DNA from 3 places in the Microbulbifer salipaludis genome. Region 1 is predicted to be linked to each of the others. Evidence: predicted binding sites of a transcription regulator. Region 1 holds the regulator's gene; each other region holds the start of a gene.
What was found. The regulator LexA, encoded in region 1, represses DNA repair genes until DNA is damaged. The targets are predictions, from matches to a motif close to ACTGTNTNTANANACAGT.
Positions count from the first base shown of each region.

Region 2: the regulator LexA is predicted to act here: its motif matches at 3,079-3,096, upstream of uvrD (DNA helicase II).
Region 3: the regulator LexA is predicted to act here: its motif matches at 2,443-2,460, upstream of imuA (translesion DNA synthesis-associated protein ImuA).

Region 1 covers NZ_JAEKJR010000002.1:1,727,120-1,732,166, reverse strand. Annotated here, with positions in the region: gene topA (type I DNA topoisomerase) at 1-1,288, shown strand, start outside; gene JF535_RS12950 (DUF6586 family protein) at 1,352-1,891, shown strand; gene JF535_RS12945 (hypothetical protein) at 2,010-2,264, shown strand; gene lexA (transcriptional repressor LexA) at 2,351-2,959, opposite strand; gene JF535_RS12935 (LOG family protein) at 3,175-3,825, shown strand; gene JF535_RS12930 (DUF6763 family protein) at 3,919-4,251, opposite strand; gene JF535_RS12925 (TetR/AcrR family transcriptional regulator) at 4,522-5,047, shown strand, end outside.
Region 2 covers NZ_JAEKJR010000001.1:481,777-486,823, forward strand. Annotated here, with positions in the region: gene JF535_RS01955 (multidrug effflux MFS transporter) at 1-20, opposite strand, end outside; gene JF535_RS01960 (DUF4153 domain-containing protein) at 155-1,945, opposite strand; gene hexR (transcriptional regulator HexR) at 1,978-2,832, opposite strand; gene uvrD (DNA helicase II) at 3,128-5,047, shown strand, end outside.
Region 3 covers NZ_JAEKJR010000003.1:87,971-93,017, forward strand. Annotated here, with positions in the region: gene JF535_RS15635 (S46 family peptidase) at 1-240, shown strand, start outside; gene JF535_RS15640 (hypothetical protein) at 302-487, opposite strand; gene JF535_RS15645 (BaiN/RdsA family NAD(P)/FAD-dependent oxidoreductase) at 491-1,696, opposite strand; gene dcd (dCTP deaminase) at 1,708-2,277, opposite strand; gene imuA (translesion DNA synthesis-associated protein ImuA) at 2,625-3,269, shown strand; gene JF535_RS15660 (Y-family DNA polymerase) at 3,400-4,905, shown strand; gene JF535_RS15665 (error-prone DNA polymerase) at 4,944-5,047, shown strand, end outside.

The sequences.
Region 1 (5,047 bases):
GGCGCGCTTCAGTGAAGCGGCGCTGGTAAAAGAGCTGGAAAAGCGTGGAATTGGCCGTCCATCGACGTACGCATCCATTATTTCCACGATCCAGGATCGCGGTTACGTGCGTCTCGAAAACCGCCGGTTCTACGCGGAGAAGATGGGTGACATCGTCACCGATCGTCTCAGCGAGAGCTTTACCGACCTCATGGACTACGGTTTTACCGCCAGCCTGGAGGAGTCCCTCGACTCGGTTGCAGAAGGCAAGCGGGGTTGGAAAGACCTGCTGAACGATTTCTATGCCGGTTTCAGCAAGCGTCTCGAAGTGGCGCAGGATAAAGAAGGCGGCATGCGGCGCAATTCGCCCACGGATACGGACATCGAGTGCAGCCAGTGTGGCCGCCATATGCAGATCCGCACCGGTTCAACCGGCGTCTTTCTGGGCTGCTCCGGCTATGCGTTGCCTCCCAAGGAGCGCTGCACCAACACCATGAACCTGGTGTCTGGTGAAGAAGCCGTTGACGCCGATAAAGATGAAGAGGCGGAAACGCGCCAGCTGCGCGAGAAGCGCCGCTGTGGCAAGTGCGGCACGGCAATGGACAGTTATCTGGTGGACGAACAGCGTAAGCTGCACATCTGCGGTAACAATCCGGATTGCCCCGGCTTTGAAGTGGAAAAAGGCACTTTCAAGATCAAGGGTTACGATGGCCCACTGATCGAGTGTGACAAGTGCGGGGCGGATATGCAGTTGAAGTCCGGCCGTTTCGGCAAGTACTTCGGCTGTACCAGCGAGACCTGCAAAAACACCCGCAAGCTGCTGAAGAGTGGCCAGCCGGCACCACCCAAAATGGACCCGGTGCCCATGCCCGAGCTGCCCTGCGAGAAGGTGGACGACACCTACATTCTGCGCGACGGCGCCTCCGGTCTGTTTCTGGCGGCCAGCCAGTTCCCGAAAAACCGCGAGACCCGTGCCCCGTTGGTGAAGGAACTGCTGCCACATAAAGACGAGATTGATCCCAAGTACAGCTTCCTGTTCTCGGCACCCACGGAAGACAACGAAGGCCGCGATACCGTGGTGCGGTTCAGCCGCAAAACTCAGGAGCAGTATGTCCAGAGCGAGGAAGAGGGTAAGGCCACCGGCTGGAAGGCTTTCTACCGCGATGGCAAATGGCAGGTAGACGCGCCGGCGAAGAAAGCACCAGCCAAGAAAAAAGCTGCGGCGAAAAAAGCACCGGCTAAAAAAGCGGCCGCTAAAAAGGCACCAGCCAAGAAAAAAGCCACCACCAAAAAATCCCCGGCCAAGTAATTGGCCGGCTGGTCTGCTCAGCAGGTCGTTGTAAGAAACAGGGAGAAATAGGGAGTATGCAGGTTGAGTAATCCCTATACCGGTAGCGTTGCGTCGGCATTGCGCAAAGCACAGCTGATCCTCCAGTCTCCAGCCCCGGGCGAGGTTGAGGTTGCAGACACTCAGCAGGCGCTGCGGGAAACTGCATTGCAGGAAGCGGCGCTGATGCAGCTGTGGCGAGCCTACAAAGCATTTCTCGCCGAGCAGGGGCAGCAGCTCCAGCTCGGGTTCCGGGCCGGGGGCGAGCCGGATACCGCCCAGGCACTGGCGCAACTGGTGTCGGCTCGCGGCAAGTTCAGTGCCGAAGTCAATGAGCTGGTGAGCCTGTCGGAAAACCCGGACAGCTGGTTTCAGGGCATGCAGGCGGCCTGGGAGGCTCTGTGGCGGCCGGCAGGTGCAGAAGTGGCCCAGTCTGAAGGGGCCATCGGTGTGCAGAGCCTGATCCCCGTACAGCAGCTTGACCGAGCGGCTCCTGAGCCCCTTAGCCGGGATCTGTTGATGAAGTGGCTGCGCGCGCTGAATGAGCTGGTGGTGCGGCAGCGGGCCCACGGGCAGGAGTGGTGAACCCGTCCGGGCTGGATCCGGTTCTGTCCTCTGATTAATCTCCCTTCCCTGTGGTACACTGCCACAAATCGCGCCGGCCGGTGGTTGGTGCTTCCCGGGAAGATAAGTGGAGAGATGAATGTCTTCTGAGACCTACGAAATCATCGAGTTGTCCAATGGTGATGTGGCGCTGCGGCGTGCTGGTCACAAAGATGATCCGTTGGTGCGTATCCATTTTTCTGCCGAGAGTCTCGATTTTCTGCGTGAGCACAAAGTGACCATTGCCCGCGCCATGCTGGAGGCGGGTATCGAAGCGGTGCAGGAGATCAATGCCCTGGAGCCAGAGCCTTTTGAAGAAGAGGACGTGGATTTGACCGAGCACACAATCCACTGATCCTGGTTGATACAGACGCATAAAAAACAGGGCCTAGGCCCTGTTTTTTTATGCGTGGATGTCTGCGGTAATCCGCCCCGTGCGTATCACACCGGGTTTTGCCGGATCACACCCACCGCCAGCCCCTCAATGGCGAAGTTGCGGTCGCGCATATCGACTTCAATCACATTGAAGTCTTCGTTTTCCGGCAGCAGCTGAACCGTTGCCTGGTTGCCCCGGCGCTTGAATCGCTTCACCGTCACTTCGTCTTCAATGCGCGCCACCACGATCTGGCCATTGCGAATGTTGTCGGTCCGCTGCACCGCCAGCAGGTCGCCGTCGAGAATACCTGCATCCTTCATGCTCATGCCGTGCACCCGCAGTAGATAATCTGCTGGTGGATGGAAAAACTCGGCGGGAATTTCACAGTACTCCTCGATATTTTCCTCTGCCAGCACCGGGTTACCCGCAGCAACACGACCGACAATGGGCAGGCCGGTGTGATGGTCCGGGATGCGGATACCACGGGAGGCACCGGCCACCATCTCGATGGCGCCCTTGCGCGCCAGCGCCTTGAGGTGTTCTTCCGCTGCGTTTGGCGAGCGAAAGCCGAGTTCCTGGGCAATTTCCGCGCGGGTGGGGGGATAACCGGTATCGTCCAGATACGTTTTGATCAACGCAAGTACCTGGGCCTGGCGGGCAGTGAGGTTTGTCATGGGCAGTTCCTGTTATTCGAGATCTTCCATCCCGATTTCCCGGGGTCTGTATTTTTATACAGTTGCTGTGATTATATACAGATTTGGCGGGGCCGCAAACGCTGGGTGGATTGCGTGAACTGCTAGACTGTAAGCGGGTTTGGTGTATGGGGTTCGGTGTGTATCGCTCACATCGCCCATGCACTTCGCCAGGCATATTCATAAGGAGCTGGCATATGCTGGATGCAAAAATGCCCGAAGCATGGCGAGTGCTGCGTATTCAGTCTGAACTCGTGGATGGTATCGAGCGGCTGATTACCCTCAAGGGTGCTGTCACCGTGTTTGGCAGTGCGCGGTTCCCTGAACAGGCGGCGGAATATCAGGAGGCGCAACGCCTCGGGGAATTGCTGGCCTGCGAAGGAGTGCCGGTGATTACCGGTGGTGGGCCGGGGATTATGGAGGCCTGTAATCGCGGTGCGTTTTGCCAGTCTGGTGAATCCATCGGGTTGAGTATCGAATTGCCTCACGAGCAATTGCCCAATGCCTATCTCGATATCAATCTGAACTTTCGCTATTTCTTTGTGCGTAAATTTATGTTCGTCAAACACGCGATGGGCTTTATTGCCATGCCCGGGGGCTATGGCACCCTGGATGAGTTGTTTGAAGCGCTCACGCTGGTGCAGACACGCAAGGTGCGGCGCTTCCCCATTGTGTTGGTGGGTAAGCAGTATTGGGCAGGACTCGTGGACTGGATGCGCAATACCGTACTGGCGCGGGGCTGCATTGATGCCGATGACCTGAGCCTGTTCACACTGGTTGATACCGTCGATGAAGCGGCGCAGATCATTATCGAGTTTATCCGTGAGTGTGACGGGGAGACTCAGTAATTCATCGCCGGTTTTCAGCACTGTAAAGGCCGAAAACTCTCTGGGGCGAGGCGGGCAGGTTTCTGGTCGGTTGTGAGGTTACCGGTTCTCACGTCAGAAGATATCGTCGGTTCCCGGATACGATTCACCCTCCAGCCGGTCGATGGCGCTCTGCACCGGTGAAAGAATCGGGCTGCGGAATCCCGAGTCTTCCTCATCCTGCATTTCTTCCGCAAGGATACCGTAGCCGGCATTGGCGTTTTCCGGTTCCGCGGCGCCGATCACCGGTAATCTTGGCCAGCTCTGGAAGTCGATTTCCCCCAGTGAACCGTCCAGGTACTGGATTTCAATGGTGCGGGATGGGTGGTCTACGGCCACCACTTCGAACAAGTCGCCACTGTCGAAATTTTCAAACCAGCTACCAATTTCAGGAGCAATTCTTGCCATGATGTGGCCCTCCCGGGTCAATATCCTGTGGCTCGCAATAGTGGAGCCTCTGAACTCAATCTAGTGTGGGGCGGGAGGTCTTGGTAACTGGCAGGTCGCAAATGTCGTGCGGTGGAACTTTGGCGCGCGCGGATGCGAGGGCGGTTTCACCAGTGGCGCAAATTCTGTGTCGACCGTGCAATGCAGATGGGCTGCCGTGCCGGGGCGACTATGCTAGTCTCTCGCTTTAAACAAACGTTTTAATTATCAGTTTGAAACTGTGAGCAGGACATGAGTCAGCTGGACACCGTCAACCGTATACTGGACGCCGCCGAGGTGCTGTTTGCCGAACGCGGATTTACCGAGACCTCACTGCGGACCATAACCAGCACGGCGGGCGTTAATCTGGCGGCGGTAAATTATCACTTTGGTTCGAAAAAAGAGCTGATACAGGCGGTATTTGAGCGGTTTCTGACCCCATTTACGGAGAACCTGGATAAGGAACTCAGCCGCCGACAGGCGCAACTCGAAACCTCTCCGGGTGCGCAGTTACAGGTAGATGATTTGCTAGAGAGCCTCTACCGCGTGGCCCTCGCTGGCCTGGCAAAGGAGGGGAGAGACCCCAAGCGCTTTATGGGGCTGCTGGGCCTCGCCTACACCCAGTCGCAGGGCCACCTGCGGAGGTTCATTGTGTCTCGCTATGGGGCCAGCTACCGTCGGTTTGCCGGGCTGCTCGCCAATACGTTGCCGCACGTGGACCCGGTTACCTTCTACTGGCGGCTGTATTTTATGTTGGGTGCGACCATCTTTTCCCTGT
Region 2 (5,047 bases), on a different contig from region 1:
TCGAAAAAATTCGGGGGCATAGTAATTCGGGTACGGCAGTTGGTTGGCGAATACGGGCGGTCGATGGGCTTGGTATTACGCAACCGCGGGGCCGGCATGGTAGCGGCCCCGTGCGGTGGTTTCCATGACAGTGGGAGAATACCGGGTCAAACGGTTACTGGGTCGGGTCGAACAGCAGTTCATCGTCCAGGTACAGGCTTTGCCAGCGGGAGGCGCGCAGCGCAAAGTTACCCCTGGCGAGCCGCTCCTGCAGCTGATCAAAGGATTCAGTGGTGGTGCGGCTGCTGTCGGCAAACACGGCCCAGCCGCCATCACCCGCCGTGTGGGCGGTGATCCGCAGCCAGTGGCGCTGATCCGTGCTGGAATCGCGGTGTTCAAACAGGAGGTATTCGGGCGCTCCGTCGCCGTCGAGATCCTGTACCAGCCACAGGCAAGCGCGCCCCTCCTGTTCACAGGCCCTGCCCGCAGCGCCCAGGTCGGCGTGTTGCGGCGGCGGCGGCGCGCCTTCGGGCAGCACCGGAATCTCCCGCACCCGCTGCGCGCGGGCGTGTATCTGTAGCGGGTTTTCCCGGAGCTTCCCGTCAATCTTTGGCGCCAGCAACTGTTGCAGGTGCGCGGCGATGTCGTTGTCCTGCTGGACAATGGGCAGCGTCTGCAGGCTTTGCAGCGCTTCCAGCCCCGGTCGCCCGAGCTTCTGGCGCAGGAAAAAGAAATCAAAATCCGCCAGCGCTACCCGCCCGTCCTGCAGCCGCGCCGCCTGGCTGTCGGCGCTGATGCGCCAGAAATTTGCCAGTGGCGACTGTGTAATCAGGCATACCGCCAGCACCCACAGGGCCAGCCCGCTATTCAGCCGTGGCAGCCAGTCGGCCCAGTGCCCGCCCCGGCGCAGGATGGCGATACTGTAGCTGACCGCCAGCAGCGCCAGGGTCAGCGCTACGACAAAACCCCACAGCCGCTCCGGGGTCCAACCGTACTGGTGCACCCGCAGGAACAGGCCGTACAGGGCGAATGCGGCATAAATCGGTGCGAGCACCAGGGCCAGCAACAGCAGGCGGTTGATCCACTTGGGATAGCGGGCGAAGGGAAACTCGTCCTGGATCACGCCGTTGGTGAAAAACAGCAACAGTGCCAGCAGCCACAACAGCAGGGCGCTGCCGTGGCCGGTGTCCCAGATCGGCTGCAGCCCGGTAAACGGCAAGGTGGCGAGGAATACCACAGTCAACACCGCCAGCAACGGCAGCAGCGCGACAAGCATGGTGCGCAGCAGGCGCTTCAGGGTGAGCACAAAGCTTTGCTGCGAGCGGAACAGGATGGCGCCACAGCCCGCCACCAGCCAGGTCACCGGGTAGAAAAACCAGTCTTCCTCAAACAGCTCCTTGAAAAAGCCCACACCCACCAGTTTGAACAGCGACTGCCACAGGAACAGGATCAGCCAGAAAATCCCGGTGAAAATCAGGGTGAGGCCGACGGTCAGCGCGATATCCCAGGAATAGTGGAACTGGGCGGAATAGTCCGGCCAGCGCAGCTGCGCCGTGTCGGTGGCGCCGGCCCGCAGCAGGAAAGCGACAATAAAGGTGGCAACCACCACGGCAACGCAGAACGCAAACGGCCAGTTGCAATCGATCATATCGGCGGGCGTGCACTGATAGCCCCGGTAGCTGGCCAGCAGGGCCAGCAGTGCGGCATACGCGGCGACGATCCACCAGTACCCTCGCGCCAGACGCGGCGCCACCGTGACAATAATCAGTGGTGGCAGGGTGATGACCAGGGTGTAGCAGAGAAATTGCCACACCGGCGACCAGTGCTCGACGGCGGCAAAGAACTTGAGTGCGTAAAGGGCAAGGCCCTGTAGCAGGGCGGCGATCAGGATCAGGCGCTTTTCGGCGATGCCAAGATCCTGCGGTTGGTTGGGCGTACTATCTTGCTGGTCGCTGCTTCCGTGCATATCGCGTCCTGTTCGCCTCTTTTGTGGCCGTATTAGTGCTTCTCTTCCCGCAAATTATAGAGGCCTTTTTTCAGCTTCAGCAGGTGCTCCTGCAATTGTGGACCCTTGCGCTGGGCGACGCCGATAGCCAGCACGTCGATGACGACAAGGTGGGCAATGCGCGAGGACAGCGGCGTATACAGCTCGATGTCCTCCTCCACATCCACCTCCAGCGGAATGCTGGACTGGCGTGTCATCGGGGAGCCGCTGGGGCCGAGGCCGATAACGATGGCGCCCTGCTGCTTGGCCATTTCCATGGAGCGCAACAGCGAGGAGGTGCGACCGCTCTGGGAGATGGCGACCACTACGTCCCCGGGCTCCATGCTCATCGCCGACATGCTCTGCATATGGTGGTCGGAATGGGCGGCGGTGGCCATCTGCAGGCGGAAGAATTTGTGCTGGGCGTCGGCGGCGACCGCACCGGAGGCGCCAAAGCCGAAGAACTCCACCCGCTTGGCGGCGGCGATGGCGGCCACGGCGGCCTCCAGCGCGCGCCCGTCGATCTTGTCGCGCACATTGAGCAAGGTGTCGACGGTGGAGTCGAAGACCTTGCGTTTGTATTCGGCGATGGTGTCAGTCTCGGTGACCGCGATCTGACCAAAGCTGGGGCTGGAGGCGAGCTGCTGTGCGAGGTTGAGCTTGAATTCCTGGAAGCCGGAACAGCCGACGGCGCGGCAGAAACGCACCACGGTGGGCTCGCTCACCTGGGCCTCGGTGGCGAGATCCACTATGCGCATATGGATGATTTCGCCCGGATTGGCGAGGATGTATTCGGCGACCTTGCGCTCCGATTTCCGCATGGAACTCAGCTGTTCGCTGATCCGCTGCGTGACTTCCGCTGGCTTCACGACTCTACCTTCTATGGTTCAAGCCGTGCAGTTTAGCGGTATGGCCCGGTGCTGGCGAGCCTTGGCTCCGCTCGATTCTGGCTTTGTGGCGGCCCTGCTGCCGGCTAGGCCTTTGCGAGACACGAGCTAGGCGCCCCCCCTCAACCCATCCCTGGGGGCTCGTCTGCGGCCGTCCTGGCCGCAGACGGTCTCACAAAGGCCTATCCGGCATCAGAGCCTTCACATCGAATTTCAGTGGTTCAAAACCCTGTTTATATACCCAGTTATCCCAAAACCCCTGATACAATCCGCCCCCATGGACGTATCTGAACTCTTAGACCCCCTCAACGACCCACAGCGCGAAGCCGTCGCGGCGCCGCCGGGCCATCAACTGGTTCTGGCTGGCGCCGGCTCGGGCAAGACCCGTGTGCTGGTGCACCGTATCGCCTGGCTGATGCAGGTGGAGGGGGCATCGCCCTACTCCATTATGGCGGTGACCTTTACCAACAAGGCCGCGCGCGAGATGCGCGGGCGCATCGAGGAACTGCTGGGGGTAAATACCTTTGGCATGTGGGTGGGCACCTTCCACGGTCTCGCCCACCGCCTGCTGCGTGCCCACTGGGCCGAAGCCAAGCTGCCGCAGAATTTCCAGATCCTCGATAGCGACGACCAGCTGCGCCTGATCAAGCGGGTGCAGAACGAGCTGGGGCTGGACGACAAAAAGTGGTCCCCGCGGGAGACCCAGTGGTGGATCGGCGCCCAGAAAGACGAGGGTATCCGCCCGCAGTATATCCAGCTCACGGGCGACCCCTGGTTGCAGACCATGGTGCGTATCTACAGTGCCTACGAGGAAGCCTGCCAGCGCGCCGGGGTGGTGGACTTTGGCGAGCTGCTGCTGCGCGCCCACGAACTGCTGCTCAACAACGACAGCATCCTTGCGCACTATCGCCGCCGCTTCCCCTATATCCTGGTGGACGAGTTCCAGGACACCAACACCATTCAATACGCCTGGCTGCGTCTGCTGGCCGGGGATGAGTGTGCGATTACCGCGGTGGGGGACGACGACCAGTCTATCTACGGCTGGCGCGGCGCCAAGATCGAGAATATCCAGCATTTTGAGGCGGACCTGAAGGACGTGCAGACGGTGCGCCTGGAACAGAATTACCGCTCTACCAGCACCATTCTGAACGCCGCCAATGCGGTCATCGCGCACAACTCCGGTCGCCTCGGCAAGGAGCTGTGGACCGAGGGCGACAAGGGCGAACCCATCTCGCTGTACTCCGCCTACAACGAACAGGACGAGGCGCGCTTTATCGTCGAGCGTATCCAGGACTGGGTGCGCGACGGCAACCGCCGCGACAGTATCGCCATCCTGTACCGCTCCAACGCCCAGTCGCGGGTGCTGGAAGAAGGCCTGCTGCGCGAGCAGGTGCCCTACCGCATCTACGGTGGCCAGCGCTTCTACGAGCGCATGGAGATCAAGAACGCACTGTCGTACATGCGCCTGATCACCAACCGCCACGACGACACCTCCTTCGAGCGGGTGGTGAATACCCCCACCCGCGGTATCGGTGCGCGCACCGTGGACACCGTGCGCGAGTTCGCCCGTGAACACGGCTGCTCTCTGTGGGACGCCGCATCCAAGATGCTGCAGCAGAAGGTGCTCGCCGCTCGCGCCGGCAATGCGCTGGGCAACTTCCTCAGGCTGATCGACGCGCTGGATGAGGAGAGCACCGACAAGACCCTCGACCACATCGCCGAGATGGCCATCGAGCAGACCGGCCTGATCGAGTTTCACGGCAAGGAAAAGGGTGAGAAGGGCCAGACGCGGGTGGAGAACCTGCAGGAACTGGTCAGCGCCTGTCGCGCCTTCGACGGCTTGCCCACCGTGGACGCCGACGGCGAAGCGGTGGATGAAGAAGAAATCCCGCTGATTAACCAGTTCCTCGACAGCGCCGCACTGGACGCCGGCGAGGGGCAGGCGGACGAGTTTGAAGACGCGGTGCAGCTAATGACCCTGCACTCGGCAAAAGGCCTCGAGTTCCCACTGGTATTCATGGCCGGTGTGGAAGAAAACCTCTTCCCGCACAAAATGTCCGCCCAGGAGCCCGGGCGCATGGAGGAGGAACGCCGCCTCTGCTATGTGGGCATCACCCGCGCCATGCAGAAACTGTACATCACCTACGCCGAAAGTCGCCGCCTGTTTGGCAGCGAGACCTACAACAAGCCGTCGCGG
Region 3 (5,047 bases), on a different contig from region 1:
TTCCTTACCACCGTGGACATCACCGGCGGTAACTCCGGTTCTGCCACCATGAACGGCAAGGGTGAATTCATCGGTCTGGTGTTCGACGGCACCTACGACAGCATCAATGCCGACTGGGACTTCAACGACAACACCCGCGCCATCCATGTGGATGTGGAATACATGCTGTGGGTAATGGAGAAAGTGGATCACGCCGATAATCTGCTGGAAGAGATGGGCGTAGCGGCGCCGAAGCAGTAATTCAGGCCGCAATAATAAAAAGCCGGCATTCGTGCCGGCTTTTTATTTACAGTAATTTTAATTACAGCAACTCGGTCTTGGTTTTTCCACACCGCTGGCAACGGTACTCCGTGACCAGCTTCCCCTGCTTCACATCAAACTTGCGCTCGGTGACGACCACCCACTTGTGAAACCCATCACGGCACAGACTGCTGCCCTTGTGTTTTTCCCAAGGGGTTTTGCGTTTGAATGGCAATACATCACCCATTGATCAGACCTCCCCACCGGCGGCATGGGCAGATGCCCAGGCCCATTGAAAATTGAATCCGCCGAGCCAACCGGTAACATCCAGTACCTCACCGATAAAATACAGCCCCGGCTGCTTCATGCTTTGCATACTGCGCGACGACACCTCGTTGGTATCCACGCCCCCCAGGGTAACTTCCGCGGTGCGGTAACCCTCGGTGCCTTCAGGAGTCAACGTCCAGGTCTGCAGCTTCTCGCCCACGTCTTTTAATGCCTGTTCGCTGTAATGCTTGAGCGGCTTGCTATCCAGGCCGATTCTCTGCAGGAAGAACTGTACCAGCTTCTTGCTCCACAGCTCCGCCAGTACCGTGTGCAGGAAGCTCTCCTGCTTGTTACCGCGCTGTTCGCTGAGCCAGTCGGATAAATCCAGCCCCGGCGCCAGATCGAAGGTCACCGGCATACCCTCTTTCCAGTGACTGGAAATCTGCAATACCGCCGGGCCACTCAGTCCCTTGTGGGTAAACAGCATCTGCTCGTGGAAGTGGCCCTCGGCACAGCTGGCATTCACCGCCAGTGAAGTGCCCGGCAATTCCTGCTGCCGCGCCAGCGCGCGCTTGTTCAGGATAAACGGTACCAGCGCCGCGCGGGTGGGAATGATGTTGTGGCCGAATTGCTTGGCCAGGTCATAGCCAAAACCGGTAGCACCCATGGTGGGGATCGACAGGCCGCCGGTAGCGACCACCAGGGATTCACACACCACTTTCCCCAGCGAGGTGTGCACCACAAAGCCTTTCGCTTGCGCTTCATCGAGAGGCTCGATGCGCTGGATTTCACAGCGGGTGCGTATCTGCGCTTTCGCCTCGCGACACTCCGTAAGCAGCAGGTCGACGATATCCCGGGACTTGTTGTCGCAGAATAACTGACCAAGAGTTTTCTCGTGGTAGGGGATACCGTGCTTTTCCACCAGCGCAATAAAGTCCCACTGGGTATAACGAGCCAGGGCGGATTTACAGAAGTGGGGGTTTTCGCTGTAGAAGTTGTCCGGCGCCGTGTACAGGTTGGTGAAGTTGCAGCGGCCGCCGCCGGACATCAGGATTTTTTTACCAACCTTGTTGGCGTGGTCCAGCACCAGCACACTGCGGCCACGCTTGCCCGCCACCGAGGCACACATCAGGCCGGCGGCGCCGGCGCCGATGATCAGCACATCGGTCTGGGTAGGAAGGTCTGTCATTCGTGGTCAGATCAGGTCTTCGGCAGGGTGACGCCGCGCTGCCCCTGGTATTTGCCACCGCGGTCCTTGTAGGACACATCGCAGATTTCGTCGGACTCGAAGAACAGCATCTGTGCCACACCTTCATTCGCGTAGATTTTCGCGGGCAGGTTGGTGGTGTTGGAGAATTCCAGGGTCACGTGACCTTCCCACTCGGGCTCCAGCGGGGTCACGTTGACGATGATGCCGCAGCGGGCGTAGGTGGACTTACCCAGGCAGATGGTCAGTACCGAGCGTGGAATGCGAAAGTACTCCACGGTGCGCGCCAGCGCGAAGGAGTTGGGCGGGATGACACAGTAGTCGCCCTCCACATCCACAAAGCTGTCTTCATCAAACGCCTTGGGGTCCACGGTGGCGGAGTGCACATTGGTGAAAATCTTGAACTCGCTGGCACAGCGCACGTCGTAGCCGTAGCTCGACGTGCCGTAGGAAATCAGGCGATCACCCGATGTACCGTGACGTACCTGGCCCGGCTCGAAGGGCTCGATCATGCCCTCATTTTCAGCCATGCGACGAATCCACTTATCGGATTTGATGCTCACCCTTTCCCCTCACTTGTTCATTTCTGGCAGTCATTTAAAGAGGCCGAATCATAGCCGGTTTGCCCTGTGCAAAAAAGTATCACTGATTGCCGTCGAATTCAGCGCGTACAGGCCCGGTGTGGGCTTGCCGACACTGGATGACTACTGTATAAATTGCCAGTAGATACTGTATGCACATACAGCCAACCCCTGTCAGACCACCCGTGTGGAGCGAGCCAATCGTGAACAGCGCCGAAAACTTTTTGCAAAACAAGCAGTTAGCTCAGCAGGCCAGCAACGAGCCATCTATCCCCCCAGGGCAAGGGACATCAGGGCAAGGGACAACAGGGCAAGAGCGGCCACGGCCATTGCAGCAGTTGCTTGCCCGCCCGGACATCTGGCAACTGGCCAGTGGCCAGCGTCGCCCGCGCACCGGTATCAGCACCGGCTACCGCGGCCTGGATGCACTGCTGGCCGGGCACGGCTGGCCCCGTGCCGCCACCACGGAGCTTTTGGTCGACAAGGCCGGTATTGGCGAGATGTCCCTGATACTCCCCACCTTGGCAGAGCTCACCCGCCAGGGGCGCATGGTGATACTGGTCAATCCACCACACATTCCCTATGCCCCGGCGCTGGCGCAGGCCGGTGTGCAGCTGGAAAAGCTGCTGATCCTGCACCCCAGGGGCCAGCGGGATCAGTTATGGGCAGCGGAGCAGTCCCTGCAGTCCGGCGCCTGCGGCGCCCTGATCCAGTGGCAGGGCAAGGAAACCCACGCAGACAAAGACCTTCGCCGCCTGCAGCTGGCGGCGCGCGATGGCGATTGCCTGCACTTTCACTTCCGCCCCGGCTCCTGTGCACAAACCCCGTCGCCCGCGGCCCTGCGCCTGCAACTGAAAAGCGATGGCGAGCAATTGGCACTGCATTTGTTCAAACAGCTGAGCGGCAAATCCGGCCAGCGCCTGCACCTGGCGCGCAACCCGGACCTGGTGCGGCAGGACCAGCCGCTCCACTGAATCGACGGTACGCTCTCTGGTGGATGCGCTGCGCTTATCCACCCTACGCACAACCACCAGTAACAATGCCGTAGGGTAGATAAGCGCAGCGTATCTACCAATTAACCAAGCTCCGACAGGAGACTCCAACATGCTCTGGCTTTGCATACAGCTCCCGAAGCTGCCCCTGGAAGCACTGGTCCGCGCCCACCGCGCCGGCGACGATGCTCCCCTGGCAGTAACCCAGAACAGTCTGATTATTGAGGCCAACAACGCCGCCTATACGCACAATATCGAGCCCGGGCTCAGCATCGCCACCGCCTGCGCCTACTGCGCGGAACTGCAGCTGCTGGACCGGGACCGGGAGCGCGAGGAACAACTGCTGCAGCACCTGGCCCAGTGGGCCTACAGCTTTACTCCCGTGGTATCACCACGCAGTGCCGAAAGTGAAAAGAATCAGCCCGATAGCAATTTCGCCTGCCTCTATCTGGAAATCAGCGGCAGCCTCAAGGCCCACCGCGGCCTCGCCCCCCTGTTACAGCAGCTGGGCAAGGAACTGCACAAAATGCGTATCAGCCACAGCATGGGATTGGGCCACAGCCCTTCTGCCGCGCACCTGCTCAGCCAGCTACCGGAGCACCGCCAGTGGCTGGCAGAAACCCGAAGCGCGCCCACCCCCCAGCAGTGGCGGCAGTGGATCAGCTTCGCCCCCAGTAAATTCCTGGACTGCAGTCACACGGCCATTACCAAGCTGTATGCCTGCGGGATCAAGCGCGTCAGCCAGCTGCTGGCCATCCCCCTGTCAGAAGTAGGTGGCCGCTTCGGGCACAGTTTTATCGACTACCTCGCCCGCCTGAATGGTACCCGCCCGGACCCGATACCCAGCTTCGAGCCGCCGGCAGAATTTGATAGTGAACTGTTTTTCCCAAGCCCACTGGATAACAGTGAGCAGCTGCTGTTCCCCGCCGGACGCCTGGTGCGGGAGCTGTGCCGGCAGCTGCAACGCCGCCAGTTGTACAGCCAGCGGCTGTGCTGGACGCTCGATTACGGCAGCCGCGGCAGCCAGCAAGTCACGGTAGACATCTCCCAGCCGCTACTGGACCCGCAAAGACTGATCGCACTGACCAAGCTGCAGTTTGAGCGCGTAACACTGAAAGAGCCCGTGCAGGCGCTGGCACTCAAGTGCCAGCAACTACAGGCGATAGAAAGCCACAGCCTGCGGGAGGACTTTTTCGATGAAGGCAGCAAGCAGCATGAAAGCTACCAGCTGATCGATAAACTCAAGGCCCGGCTGGGGCACCAGGCCCTGTCTGCGGTCACCCTCAAGGAAAGCTACCTGCCGGAACAGGCCTGGCAGAATGCCGACAGCCTCACCCTGCACAGCAAGGCACGCGGTCATCAGCTCACCCCGGTCCATGCCCCCCGCCCCAACTGGTTGCTGTCGAGACCCGACCGCATCCAGCAACGGGACCACAAGCTGTTTTACGACGGGGAGCTGCGATTGCTCCAGGGCCCGGAGCGCATCGACGGTTACTGGTGGCAGCACCACCGCCATGCGCGCGACTACTACATCGCCCGCGGGGAGCAGGGCAGCCTCTACTGGGTGTTTCAGGACCTGACGTCAGAGCACTGGTTTCTCCACGGCGTGTATTCCTGAGCGCCGCCCGATCACTACCGAGTTTCAGACACCCCTGCATGCAGTACGCAGAGCTTTTCTGTCAGAGTAATTTCTCTTTCCTACAGGGCGCCTCGCACCCACAAGAGCTGGTGGCGGCTGCCTGCAGACTCGGTTACCGCGC